DNA from 2 places in the Nitrospira tepida genome. Region 1 is predicted to be linked to the other one. Evidence: riboswitches for the same ligand, from Rfam matches in the RefSeq annotation. Region 1 holds a riboswitch; the other holds the start of a gene.
The links. A riboswitch is a leader RNA that binds a small molecule or an ion and turns the genes downstream of it on or off. The one in region 1 is predicted to bind cobalamin.
Positions count from the first base shown of each region.

Region 1 (6,444 bases):
TGCTTGTTGATGACGATCTGTGCTTCGTCCACGACCTCTCGTTCGGCTTCAAGCAGACTCAGCAGCACATTGGCCTGGGGCAGATTGGTGGGGCGCGTCAGGTCGATCTTGGTTTGGTTCCGGAAGCGGGTGATGACCTGTTCCGCCAGAAAATCTCCTGTAAATCCCTTGTTGCCCTTGGAGGCGTCGTTGATCAATTCCTGATGTTCGGAGACGGTCGCCCGGCCAGCTTTGACCATCTTGATAAGCAGTTCGCTCGTTTCGGCTTCGTCAGTGGCCCATGCCGGTGAGCCGGCTCCAACGACGGCGGCCCAGACGATCAGACAGGCACAGAGCATTGCGCGCGGGGTGATCATGGAATCCTCCATACAGGCCTTCGGTTGAACCGGCCGCCCTTCAGATTGCTCTTGGCGGCCGGAGGCCACGCCTCAAGAGATTCTTTTTATTTGCCCCCTTCACAGGACGACGATGGCCACGATAGGCACCAAAGCGGTCAGGAGCGGCGGTAATGGGGTTCAACGCACAACGACGTCACTAGACTTGATTATCAGATAATCCGTATCTGTCAAATACGTGGACGGCGTTCGCTCACGGCTCGATGAGCCGTCCGCCTATCCGGTCACGCGCCGGACGTGGCCCGGACTGAGCGGATAGAGCACCGAAGAGGTGACTCAGAATCGGGACAGGAGCGGCTGGGGATCTACGGAGTCCGGGTTGGTGGATGGCGATCCCAGAGGACCTCGGGTTCGCGGCGGCGGTGGGCGACCCACCGGGCCAGCACAAAGAACGTGTCGCTCAGCCGGTTGAGAAAGATGATGGCCATGCCGTCGGCGGGCTCCTCGCGGGAGAGCCGAACACAGTGACGTTCGGCCCGTCGGCAAATCGTCCGCGCCAAATGCAGCAGGCTTGGCACGAGACTGCCACCCGGAAGGAGAAACTCTTTGAGCGGCGGCAAGTCCTTTTGGCAGGTATCGATGAGCCGCTCGAGACGAGTGACATCCTGTTGCGCAATCTGAGGCATGTTCGGAAAGGTCTGGCCCGGTGCCGTCGCGAGCAGGGCACCGAGGTCGAACAGTTTGTGTTGGACCCACCCAAGTTCCTGATCCAGCCGCACAGGGTCAGGATTGGGCCCCTGCCCGGATGGCATACAGGAACGGACCACGCCGATGGCCGCATTGAGTTCGTCCACCGTCCCGTAGGCCTCCACCCGCGCGCTGTCCTTCCACACCTGCTGCCCGCCGGCCAACCTGGTCCGCCCCTTATCGCCGGTGCGGGTATAGACCTTGGTGATCCGCATGCCCCCTTTTCTCGTCTTCATCGGTCTCCCCCTTGGTTGGACCTCAGCCACTGGGAAAAGATCGCTCGAAGCCTTCTATGATGGATGCGAGATTCATATGGCGCTCGAGGTGATCGGCCCATCGGTCTAAGGCGCTGTCGAGAGAGGCGGAAGCGGAAAGATGGGTGGCAAGGCCAATCGCCGGGAGGCCCTTTCTGGTTCTGGCGCGGTTCATCCATCCCAACCGAAACGACGCATGGTCGAACAGGCCGTGGATGCTCGTGCCCCAGACCCGGCCTCCGAAGGCCCAGGTCCCTTCTTCCTCGGACAGGCTGGGATCGCACGAGCGAAATGCTTCATCGGTTGCGGGACGGTGGAGCGTAAAACAGGACGACCTCGTACGTCCGGTGATCCGACCCATGTGGATTTCATAGCCCTCGATCACGCAATCGTCTAGTCCTTCGAGAGCCGATACCCGTCCCCGGACACGCCGGCAGATCTTGGGCGATTTCAGTTCTGTCTGGATGTCCAGGAAGCCGAAGCCTGGCGAGGAACCGCCTGCTTCGAGGCCGTCCGGATCGTGAATGTGCCGGCCCATCATTTGATAGCCGCCGCAAATGCCGATCAACTCCCCTCCCCGGTCCACGTGGGCCTTCAAAGCGGGCCCGAATCCCCGCTCAACGAGATATCGAAGGTCGTCGAGGGTGTTTTTCGTGCCCGGAAGGATGATGACATCGGCGTGGCTCAGGTCCTCTGGGGTGGCGACATACCGGAGGCTCAGACCCTCCTCGCGGGCGAGCGCATTGAAGTCGGTGAAGTTGCTCAGGCGGGGCAGCAGCACCACGGCGACATTCACAGAGGAATCCAAGAATGCTCGCTGAGCGGAGGCGGCCAGGTCCAGGCGGTCTTCCTGGTCGAGATGCGCATCCGGGAGAAAGGGCACGAGCCAAACGGGAAGCCCGGTGCGCGCTTCAAGATACTGTTGGCCATCGGCAAACAGTCTGGGGTCGCCGCGAAACTTGTTGACGACAAGCGCGATGACGCGGCGGCGTTCGTCTGGCGCCAAGAGGTCCAAGGTGCCCAGCATTTGCGCGAATACGCCGCCGCGATCGATGTCCGCGACGAGCAGGACCTTGGCATCGGCCCAGCGGGCCGTCCGCCAGTTGACCACGTCATGCTCGCGAAGGTTCACCTCCGCGGCGCTGCCCGCTCCTTCGATAACAATCGCCTCGTAGGCGCCCGCAAGGCGATCGTAGCTCTCGCGCACGATGGCCCAGATCTCCTCCCGCCGGTCAAAATATGCCTGAGCCTCCAGTGACTGGATTGCCTGACCTCGAACAATAACCTGGGAACGCCTGTCGGATTCCGGTTTCAGCAGAATGGGATTCATATCCACGTGAGGGTCCAATCCACAGGCCCGCGCCTGCAACGCTTGGGCGCGCCCGATTTCCCCGCCCTCCGGCGTGACGAACGAGTTCAGCGCCATGTTCTGGGCTTTGAAGGGAGCGACGCGGATGCCGTGACGAACCAGAATCCGGCACAAGCCCGCCGAGACAGCGGTCTTTCCGACATCGGAGGCCGTTCCCAGCACGGCGATGGCCCTGGCGCGAGGTTGTATGGACTTCATGGTTCCGTTGCAACGATGTGACGTTGATCGGGCCAGGCCGTCAATAGGTGAACTTGATGCCTCCGAAGACGGAGCGGATCGGCGTCCCAAAGGTTAAAATCTCTTCATAGTCTTGGCCGAGCAGATTGTCGATGCGACCATAAATCTGCCAGCGTTTGGTGAGGTCATAGCTCGCGGCGACGTTCACCACGCCGAAGGAGCCGAGGCGCTGTCCCGGCGAGTTGGCAATGTCATTGTTCCGTGCGCCGACAAACCGGTAGTCGATAAACACGTGAAGCGGCGCGATCGGTTGATAAGCCAGCCCGACGCTGGCCTGGTCAACCGGCCAGCGGGCCAGGCGTTTGCCGGTCGTCAGGTCCCGCGCATGGGTGTTCGTGTATTGCGCTTTCAACTCCAGGCCGTCCATCAGGCTGATCTTGCCGGAAAACTCCCACCCCTGCGTTCTGGCTGCGGCGATGTTCACGGGGCAGAAGCCAAACGTCTCGGGCGGGCACAGGGAGGGCGCGCCTAATAATGGGAATTGGATCAAGTCGCGGAAGTGATTCCAGAAGTATCCGCCGCTCAGCAGAACGCGCCCTTTCCATAAGCTTTGATCGAGACCCGCATCCAAGCTTTGGCTGCGTTCCGGTTTTAGATTCGGGTTGCTGACCGGAAAGCCGCCCGATTGAAAGAACAAATCGTTCAGGGTGGGAGCCTTGAACCCTGTGGCATAACTGCCGCGGAGCTTCGTCCCGGTTTCATGGATGTGATATCCGGCAGTCACCCGGTAGGTGGTGGCGTCGCCGAAGGTGTTATAGCTGTCGTATCGGATGCCGGCGGTCAGCAACAATCGGTCCTGGAGATTGACCTGCGCCTGCGCGAATCCGGCATTGGAGGCGATCCGCCGTTTGGCCGAATCGGCGCCGAAATCCTGCGCGTTGTCTCCGAATTCCTCGCGGAACTGGTATCCGGCGGTTAGGAGGAGCGGTTTGCCGATCTGAACATTGTGTTGCCATTCCAACCGGCGATTGATGGTTTTGAAGTCGGCGGCGAAGGGGAAAAAACAGGATCCGGCCGGAGCGGGAAAGCCACAGAAGGGATCCGGGACAATCGGCTGGCCGGTCGTGACGTTGAATCCGGCCGGGCCGCTCTGCGACATGAACCGTTCGGTCCCTTGGGCCAAGGTCAGCTTCTGACTCCACCAGTCCGTGATCGGTTGCTCATAGACACCGCTGAGAAGCAGGTTCCTGGTCGTCTGGCGGCTTCCGAACATGTCCGCCGGCTCGCTGTTGCCTGTCTGTCCGTCGAAATCGACATCGGCATTCCACCAGCGCACGGTGAGGTCCAGCCGGCCGTGGTGCGGCAACGCCGCCCCGATCCTGGCCGAGGTATTCCAATTATGGAAGCCGTCCCGTTCGTAGGCCCCACGCTGGTAGTTGGTCGAGGAGAAGCTGCTGGTGTCCCAGCGGGTCAATGTAAAGGAAAAATCGAAGGGTCCCCTGGCTCCCGATGCCGATAGCCCCTCCCGCAACGTGGCGAAGGAACCATATTCCAGAAAAGCATTGGCCGTGGGAGCGCCGCTTCCCTTCTTGGTAATGATATGGATCACTCCGCCCATCGCGTCGGAGCCCCATAACATGCTCTGGGCGCCGCGGAGGATCTCGATCCGTTCAATGTTATCTGCCGACAGGTTGCCGAAGTTGAACAGGCCGGAGTTGGGGCTGTTGGCGATGACCCCGTCGATCACCACCATGGTGTGAGCGCTCTTCGTCCCTCGCATTTGCACGGTAGCAATGTTGCCGGGACCGCCGGATTGGAAGGCCGTGATGCCTTGGGCCAGGCGCAAGGCATCCAGGACGGATCTGAATTTCTTCCGCTCCATCTCCTCGCCGCGAATCACCTCGACGGCGCTCGTGGCCTTGCTGGCATCAATTTCGGTTTTCGTCGCGCTGATGATGACATCCCGCACCGGCACCGGCTCCTCTTCTGTGTCGGCTGCGGAGGCCTCCGGTGCTCCCCAGCCCATGACGCACATCCCGATCATCAGGGCCATTGGGCCCCAACGATGATCCTGCATGGTCCGCCTCCCTTTACCTCGAAGGGTGTTGTGGCATTCAGCAGCAGCCGGATCTCCTGACTCGCGGATCCCTGCTCCCTTCCGCCTTCCCATGTACGTGTCGTACACAGTGGCCTGTCTGGAAGGTCACTCCCCGCATACAGTGGCGGTACCGTGATGGTGTCTCACCATCTTCCCCGTGCTGCTCTTCTGGTCCCTGACTCACTTCCTCCTGTTAAATTGAATCTGCACCAATCGGCTTCGGGGGACCGGACGCGGTGCAGGCGTTCAGGTCGCCGCATTGTCTATGGCGGCGACTGACTCCCTGTTTCCATCCGCAGATCGGGATAGGCGGTGACCATCGGACGAGAGGTCAGGGGATGGGGCTCGACAAGGACCCGAACCCGACAGTGGAACACCGATTCGAGGCGGTCGGCCTGAAGCACCTCATGCGGCGGTCCCAGCGCCGCCGTCAATCCATGGCTCAACAACAGGATGCGATCACAGAGATGGCCGGCGAGATGCAGGTCATGGGTGACGATCACAATCGTCTGTTTCCGCGCGAGCTGCAGGCGGTGCAAGATCCGGAAGCAGGCGACCTGGTGATGGACATCAAGATAGGCCGTCGGTTCGTCCAGAATCAGCACCGGTGTCCGCTGCGCCAGGGCTCTGGCGAGATAGGCCCGCTGTCGTTCCCCGGCCGATATTGAATGGAGGGGGCGATCCGCCAGGTGGGCAATTTCGACCTCGTCCATCGACTGCCGAACGATCTCATGATCCTGCACCGATTCCCATCCCCAACCGGAAAACAGCCCGGTCTCGGAACGATGGGGGTAGCGCCCCCTCAGGACGAGTTCCCGGATGGTCATTGGAAAGGTGATAGGCGCATCCTGGAACACGACGGCGATGCGCCGAGCCCGATCCCGGGGAGTAAGCTGGCTGAGATCCGCTCCGAACATCTGTATCGCGCCGCGTTGCGGGCGGAGCAGGCCCGCCAGGATTTTGACGAGAGAGCTCTTCCCGGATCCGTTTGGACCAAGGACGCCCAGGATTTCTCCTGACCGGACGTCAAGCGACAGATCCTGGATGACCCAGGGAACGGCACGATGAAGCGCGGGATGTGAGGCTGGGTAGTGAAACCAGAGATTCCGGATGGTGTAGGGGCAGGATCGTGGTTGTTCGCTCACCGCAGTCGCGGCGGGCAATGGGCTTGGCATGGAGGTCACCGGCCGAAGAAATGCTCGTGGTGTGCGGATAACAGGAGCCAGACGAAGATCGGCCCGCCGATCAGTGCCGTCACCACTCCGACCGGCAACTCAGAGGGGGCGATCACGGTGCGCGCAATCGTATCGGCGATCATGAGAAACAAGCCTCCTGCGAGGGCCGTGGCTGGCAACAGCCTGCGGTGGTCCGGTCCGATGATGAAGCGGAGGGCATGCGGGATCATCATGCCGACAAAGCCGATCATTCCGCTGACGGCCACGACGATACCCGTTACCACGGCGG
Region 1 is NZ_OX365700.1:2,908,001-2,914,444, reverse strand. Features, by position in the region: gene QWI75_RS13860 (Tll0287-like domain-containing protein) at 1-356, opposite strand, end outside; gene QWI75_RS13855 (cob(I)yrinic acid a,c-diamide adenosyltransferase) at 701-1,318, opposite strand; gene QWI75_RS13850 (cobyric acid synthase) at 1,341-2,903, opposite strand; gene QWI75_RS13845 (TonB-dependent receptor plug domain-containing protein) at 2,944-4,959, opposite strand; cobalamin riboswitch at 4,988-5,183, opposite strand; gene QWI75_RS13840 (ABC transporter ATP-binding protein) at 5,244-6,155, opposite strand; gene QWI75_RS13835 (FecCD family ABC transporter permease) at 6,161-6,444, opposite strand, start outside.

Region 2 (6,444 bases), 1.6 Mb from region 1:
GTTCTCCACCCTCCTCATGGACCCGAACCGATCGTTCGGCTTGATGGCCTGGTTGATGGGCACCCTGACGTTGCAGGTCTCTCCCGGGCTCACCGTGCTGCTGGGCTACATCCTGGTCGGGCTTGCGCTGCTCTTGACCCAACTGCGCTCACTCAACCTCATGACCCTTGGAGAAGAGGCGGCGCGCTCCTGCGGCGTCGATACGGAGCGGGTGAAGAAGCGGCTCTTCGTGACCTCGGCCCTTGTGACCGGCGCCGTCGTGTCCGTGAGCGGGATGATCGGCTTCGTCGGCATGGTGGTCCCGCATGCCGTGCGGTTGTTGTTCGGCGCGGACCACCGGCTCCTGTTTCCGGCCTCTGCGCTGGTCGGGGGCATGGCCCTGCTGGTTGCGGACACAGCGGCAAGGACGCTGCTCGCACCCACCGAGATTCCGGTGGGGATTGTCACGGCGCTCGCCGGTGGACCCCTCTTTCTCTATCTCCTGCTCTGGCGAAGGGATCGGCTGGCGTGAACGATGGGCAACACAACGGGGATGCGGTTGCCGATGAACGGCACTCATTGTTTGCGACCGCGGGCGTTCAGACCATGACCTCGACACCGATGTATGAAGTTCGGTCCTTGAGCCTTTGTTATCCGGCGGACAATCCAGACAGGCTGCTGTGGGCTGTGCGAGAGCTGACCTTCGACATCCGAGCCGGTGAATTTGTCGGGATCGTCGGCCCGAACGGGTCTGGCAAGACCTCGCTGCTGAAACTGCTGGGCAAAGTCCTCCGCCCGAAGGCCGGTACCATCCGCTTGCGCGGACGCGATCTGGCGACGATCCCGCAGGACGAGGTCGCCCGCACGGTGGCAATGGTGCCACAGGAGAGTCATCAGGTCTTTCCCTTCACCGTTCTCGAAACGGTTCTCATGGGCCGGCATCCGCATCATGGATCGACGTGGCGCGCCGGGTTCAGGTGGGAAGATGAGGAGGACCTCGACATCGCAAGGGAGGCGATGGAGGCCACGGATGTCGCCCACCTGCAGGATCGCGCCGTGACGGACCTCTCGGGAGGGGAACGGCAGCGCTGCTGGATCGCCCGCGCGCTGGCGCAGGCGCCGCAGGTCCTGCTGCTGGATGAGCCGACCGCGTTTCTGGACCTGCCGCACCAGATCGACATCAGCGCGCTCCTGCGCCGACTGGCAGATCGACAGGGGCTGACCCTGCTGATGATCTCTCACGATCTAAACATGGCCGGTCAGTATGCCGATCGAATGTTGATGATGAAGGAGGGAGCGCTAGTCGCCGCCGGCACGCCGGAGGAGGTGATCCGGCCGGACGTGCTCAAGGCCGTCTATGGATGCGACGTGCTGGTCGACCGCCATCCTGAGTCCGGACGGCCGCGGGTGACGTTGCCGGCGTGGATGCGACGACCGACGTAAGAACGTCAACCGGCATTCGTCAACCGTGCGAGACGGGGAGGGAAATGCGACGCACAGGGGTGTTCTCAACAAATGACGAATGACGGTTCACGAATGACGCGTTGCTGAGGCGCATGTACCCGCGCCTCAACGTCAAAGATAGGGGTACGGTCACTGGGTCAATCTTCAAGGAGGGGGTCAGGAAGAAGTCGTCGGGGACGGGGAAGAGGGTGCAAAGCCCTCACGGTGCCGCCACTGTAAGCGAGGAGTGGTCCCGCACAAGAGCCACTGGTTTAGGCGTCAACCGTCAGCCGTCACTCGTCAATCGAATGGGGAAGATCTCTCACTTCCCGCGAATGACGAATGACCAATGACGAATGACGTCCAAGCCGGGAAGGCGCGGGATCGCGACGATCCGCGAGTCAGGAGACCCAGCCGACGGACAGATCTGCTCAGCCCTTCGAGCATGGGGGAGGAGTGTATGAAGTCATGGGGATGGTGTGTCGTGATTCCAAGTCTGGTTTGGGCCGGAGGCAGCATGGGAACGGCGGCGTGGGCGGAGCCGGCGGACGAGCCGCTCGAAGTGAGCGAGGTCGTCGTGAGTGCGACGAAAACGCCGCTTCCGATCACGCAGGTGACGAGCGCGGTCGAGGTCATCAAGGGCGAGGAATTGGAGCAGAAGAGGATCAAGACGGTCGTGGACGCCTTGCGCCTCTCTCAAGGCACCACCGTCTTCTCGAACGGAGGGCCCGGCACCAACGCCACGGTGCGCATCCGCGGAGCCAACTCGGCCCACACCCTCGTCCTGATCGACGGGGCCATCGTCAACAGCCCGACCAGCGGCGACTTCAATTTTGCCAATCTCACGGCCGAGAACATCGAGCGGATTGAAATTTTGCGCGGCGCGCAAAGCATGTTGTACGGGTCAGACGCCATCGGGGGCGTGATCAACATCATCACCAAGCGGGGAACGGGGCCGCTCACCGGCAGCGCATTTATGGAGTACGGCTCGTTCGCCACGTTGCGGGAAGGCGGGCAGGTCTCGGGGACCAAAGGCCCGGTGGACTATGCGCTCTCGCTGTCCCGTTGGGATACGAGCAACTTCTCCGTGGCCAACTATCGGCGTGGCGCGACGGAACGGGATGCGTTTCATAACTGGCAGGGTTCGGGACGGGTCGGGGTGACGTTGCCGAAAGACGGTCGGCTCGACGTGACGGCGCGCTGGTGGAACTCGGATGTGTTTCTCGACAATGTCACCACGACCTCGAAATTCGATGTGCTCGGATCGAAGTTCACGACTAACACGCTCATCTTGAGTGCCGCCTATGAACAGCCGCTGACTTCCTGGTGGTCGCAGAAGCTGACCGTTGGGCAAAACCATGAGCGGCTGTCGTTCGACGGCGGGTCGGTGCGGCGGAACATTGAGACGGGTGTCGTCAACCAGCTCTCGCCGCGGACCCTGTCCGACATCGAGATCCTCAATCGTCGAATCGAATGGCAGCATAACTTCCAGATTGGGAAACCACTCCTGTTGTCAGCAGGCTATCAATATCGCGACGAGCAGGGTGACAACCCCAGCTTCCAACCGGCCACGTCCCCGACGAAAATTCTTTCATCCCATGCGGGATTTGCCCAGGCGCAGGTGAATCTTCAGGACCGAGTGCTGTTTACAGCCGGAGTCAGGCAAGACAGTTTCAATACCTTCGGCGACGCCACGACCTACCGCATCACCGGCGGCTACCGGATTCCGGAAACGGGGACCAAGTTCCGCGGCTCGTACGCCACAGGATTTCGCGCGCCCACGATCAACCAATTGTTTTTTCCCGGTTTCGGCAATCCGGACCTTAAGCCGGAAGAGAGCCACGGCTGGGACGTGGGAGTCGATCAGTCTCTCTGGCAGGACAAACTGTTCCTCTCCGTCACCTACTTTCACAACGACTTCGAGAACCTGATCCAGAACGTCGTGGCCGGGGCCCTGTTGAGGCCGGAGAACATAGGGGAAGCCAGGACGCAGGGATGGGAGGCCTCGTTCAAGGTCGATGTGACACAGCAGCTCAGTTTTCGCGGGCAGTACACCTATACGTCGAATCGGGATCTCACGAACGGACGCAGGCTGGCCCGTGTGCCGATCGATCAGGCCAGCTTGGGCGTGAGCTACAAGCCGATTCCAGCGCTGCAATTACACGTGGACTATCGGTTCGTGGGCGCGCGCAACAACGATGCGAACAATGCCCCGGCGGGCAGGTTGGGGTCGTTCGGGGTGGTGAATGCGTCGGCCACCTACGACATCAACAGGACCGTGCAACTCTTCGGTCGGGTCGAGAATCTGGGCGATCAGCAATATGAAGAAATCATCGGCTTCGGCACGCCCATTCGGTCGGTCTTTGGCGGGGTTAAACTGACTTTCTGAGGAGTGATCGTGAAGGCGCCGCGGATCATTATCGCCGGCACCGGCAGCAACGTCGGGAAAACGACGGTGACCTTGGCCTTGCTGGCTGCCTTCACAGCCAGAGGTCGGATGGTTCAATCGTTCAAGGCCGGGCCGGACTTCATCGACCCAGGCCACCACCAGGCGGCGACCGGCCGTCCGTCGCGCAATCTGGACGGGTGGATGCTGGGGAGAGAAGTCAATCGAGCGATCTTCACCCGCGCGGCGGCCGGCGCGGACCTCTCGATCGTGGAAGGCATGATGGGGCTGTTCGACAGCAGCTCGCCGGTGAACGAGCTTGGCAGCACGGCGGAATTGGCGAAACAGCTCGACGCGCCGGTGCTGCTCGTGATCGACGGCAGCGCCATGGCTCGCTCCGCCGCGGCGATGGTCGAAGGCTTTGTCCGGTTCGATCCGCTGCTCAACATTGCCGGCGTGCTCTTCAATCGGGTCAACAGCGACGGCCATTACCGTCTCCTGAAAGCAGCGGTCGACCAGCGAACGAACGTTGCCGTCGTGGGGTACCTGCGGACCGATCCATCGGCGTCGATTCCCGATCGCCATCTCGGGTTGATGACGGCGATCGAACGGGGATCGGCCGATCTCTACGAGCGGCTGGGCCGAGCCGCGGCGGAGACGGTCGATCTGGATCTGATCGAGCATCTGGCCGGCTCAAGCGTTGAATTGCCTGCCGCGCCGATCGTTCCGGTGAAGCAGCACACCGGCCGCGACATCCGGATCGGCATCGCCTACGATCAAGCCTTCTGCTTTTACTATCAGGACAACCTCGATTTGCTCGAGGCGGAAGGAGCGCGGTTGATCCGCTTCTCGCCGATGAGCGACCACACGTTGCCCGACGTCGATCTGTTGTATCTGGGCGGGGGCTATCCGGAACTCCACGGGGAAGCACTGGCTGCGAACGTGGCGATGAAGCGGGCCATCCGATCCTTCGCGGAGCGAGGCGGCGTTATCTACGCCGAATGCGGTGGGCTGATGTATCTGACCAAGGCGATCCGCGATTTCAAGGGCCGGTCGCACGAGATGGTCGGCCTGTTCGCCGCGGAAGCGGGCATGAGACGATCGGGGCTCACGCTCGGATACCGGACGGTCGAATTCTCGCGGCCCTGCATCCTGGGTGAGCTGGGCACGGTCGTGCGCGGGCATGAATTCCATTACTCCGCCTTGAGCGCGACGGGACCGCTCGACTATGCCTGCCGATTGACCGATGCGCGAGGTGAAACCAAGGGACCGGACGGGCTGGTCACGAAGAAGACCCTGGCCCTGTACACGCACCTGCATTTTGCCAGCCGGCCGCAGGTGGCGGAGGCGCTGGTCGAAGCGGCCAGGCAGAGCAGGTTAAACGCCTCGGGGGGGAGGCAGGCCGGATGACGGACGATGAAGAGCACAAGGCCAGGATGGCCCGGTTGAAGGCCTCGGTGGATCGCCGCATCGAACGGGCGCAGGAGGAAAAGGGCCTGCTCATCGTCTACACGGGAGCGGGCAAGGGCAAGACGACCGCCGCGCTGGGGATGGTGCTCCGCTGTGTCGGCCATGGGAAGAAGGTGGCGGTCGTGCAGTTCATCAAGGGCGCAATCGACACGGCGGAGGAGCGGGTGCTCAAGAGTTTTGGTCCGCTCGTGACGTTCCTTCGCATGGGAGAAGGCTATACCTGGGAAACGCAGGACCGGGAACGGGACACGGCCTTCGCGCAGCGAGCTTGGGAGAAGGCCTGCGAGTTCCTCCGCGATCCCTCCTACGCGATGGTGATCCTCGACGAGTTCAATATCGTCCTGCAGCACGAATACGTCCACCTGTCCGAGGTGCTTCCCGTCCTGTCCGAACGGCCGCCGATGCAGCACGTGGTCGTCACGGGCCGGAGCGCCAAGGCCGAGTTGATCGAGGCTGCGGACCTGGTGACGGAGATGAAGCAGGTGAAGCATCCCTTCCGAAAGGGCGTCAGGGCGCAAGCGGGAGTGGAGTTCTGACTGGCGAGCCGGAGTCGGCTTGGCGAGGAGCGCGGATGAAAGGGCCGGTCACAAAGACCTGCGAAGCCTGCGGCCGGACCTTCGAGTGCGGGCAATGGGGCTGTTGGTGCGGGCAGGTCGGGGTGACGGAACGCCAGATGGATTGGATCGCGGCCCGCTTCCAGGATTGTCTCTGCCCCGATTGCCTCAAGAAAGTCAGTGCGGGGGATGTGAGTCTTGTTCAGAAGCCGGTCGATGATCCCCCTGCGACGAGCGGGAACTAAGAACAGGGAGGTCCGGTGTTTGATCCACCATCCATTATTCGGCTCGGTGAAGAAGCCCTCGCTGCCGATGCCGGGTTTTCTCCCATGGAGCGAAGCGCCGTGTACCGGGCCATCTTCGAGCGGCGCGATGTGCGCCGGGGATTCCTGCCGGCGCCGATCCCTGATGACGTGCTGGGAAGGCTGCTGACTGCCGCGCACCATGCCGGGTCGGTCGGCTTCATGCAGCCCTGGGACTTCGTGGTGGTGCGTCACCGAACGACGAAGCGCGCCGTAAAGAGAATCTTTCGCCGGATCAATAATGAGGCGGCGAGGCAGTATGACGGGATGCGCGCCGATCTCTATCGGAGTCTCAAGCTCGAAGGCATCG
Region 2 is NZ_OX365700.1:4,545,612-4,552,055, reverse strand. Features, by position in the region: gene QWI75_RS21605 (FecCD family ABC transporter permease) at 1-511, shown strand, start outside; gene QWI75_RS21600 (ABC transporter ATP-binding protein) at 508-1,422, shown strand; cobalamin riboswitch at 1,580-1,855, shown strand; gene QWI75_RS21595 (TonB-dependent receptor plug domain-containing protein) at 1,883-3,811, shown strand; gene QWI75_RS21590 (cobyrinic acid a,c-diamide synthase CobB) at 3,821-5,218, shown strand; gene cobO (cob(I)yrinic acid a,c-diamide adenosyltransferase) at 5,215-5,814, shown strand; gene QWI75_RS21580 (cysteine-rich CWC family protein) at 5,850-6,077, shown strand; partial or broken gene bluB (5,6-dimethylbenzimidazole synthase) at 6,162-6,444, shown strand, end outside.
Region 2: another riboswitch for cobalamin. It lies ahead of QWI75_RS21595 (TonB-dependent receptor plug domain-containing protein); the one in region 1 lies ahead of QWI75_RS13845 (TonB-dependent receptor plug domain-containing protein).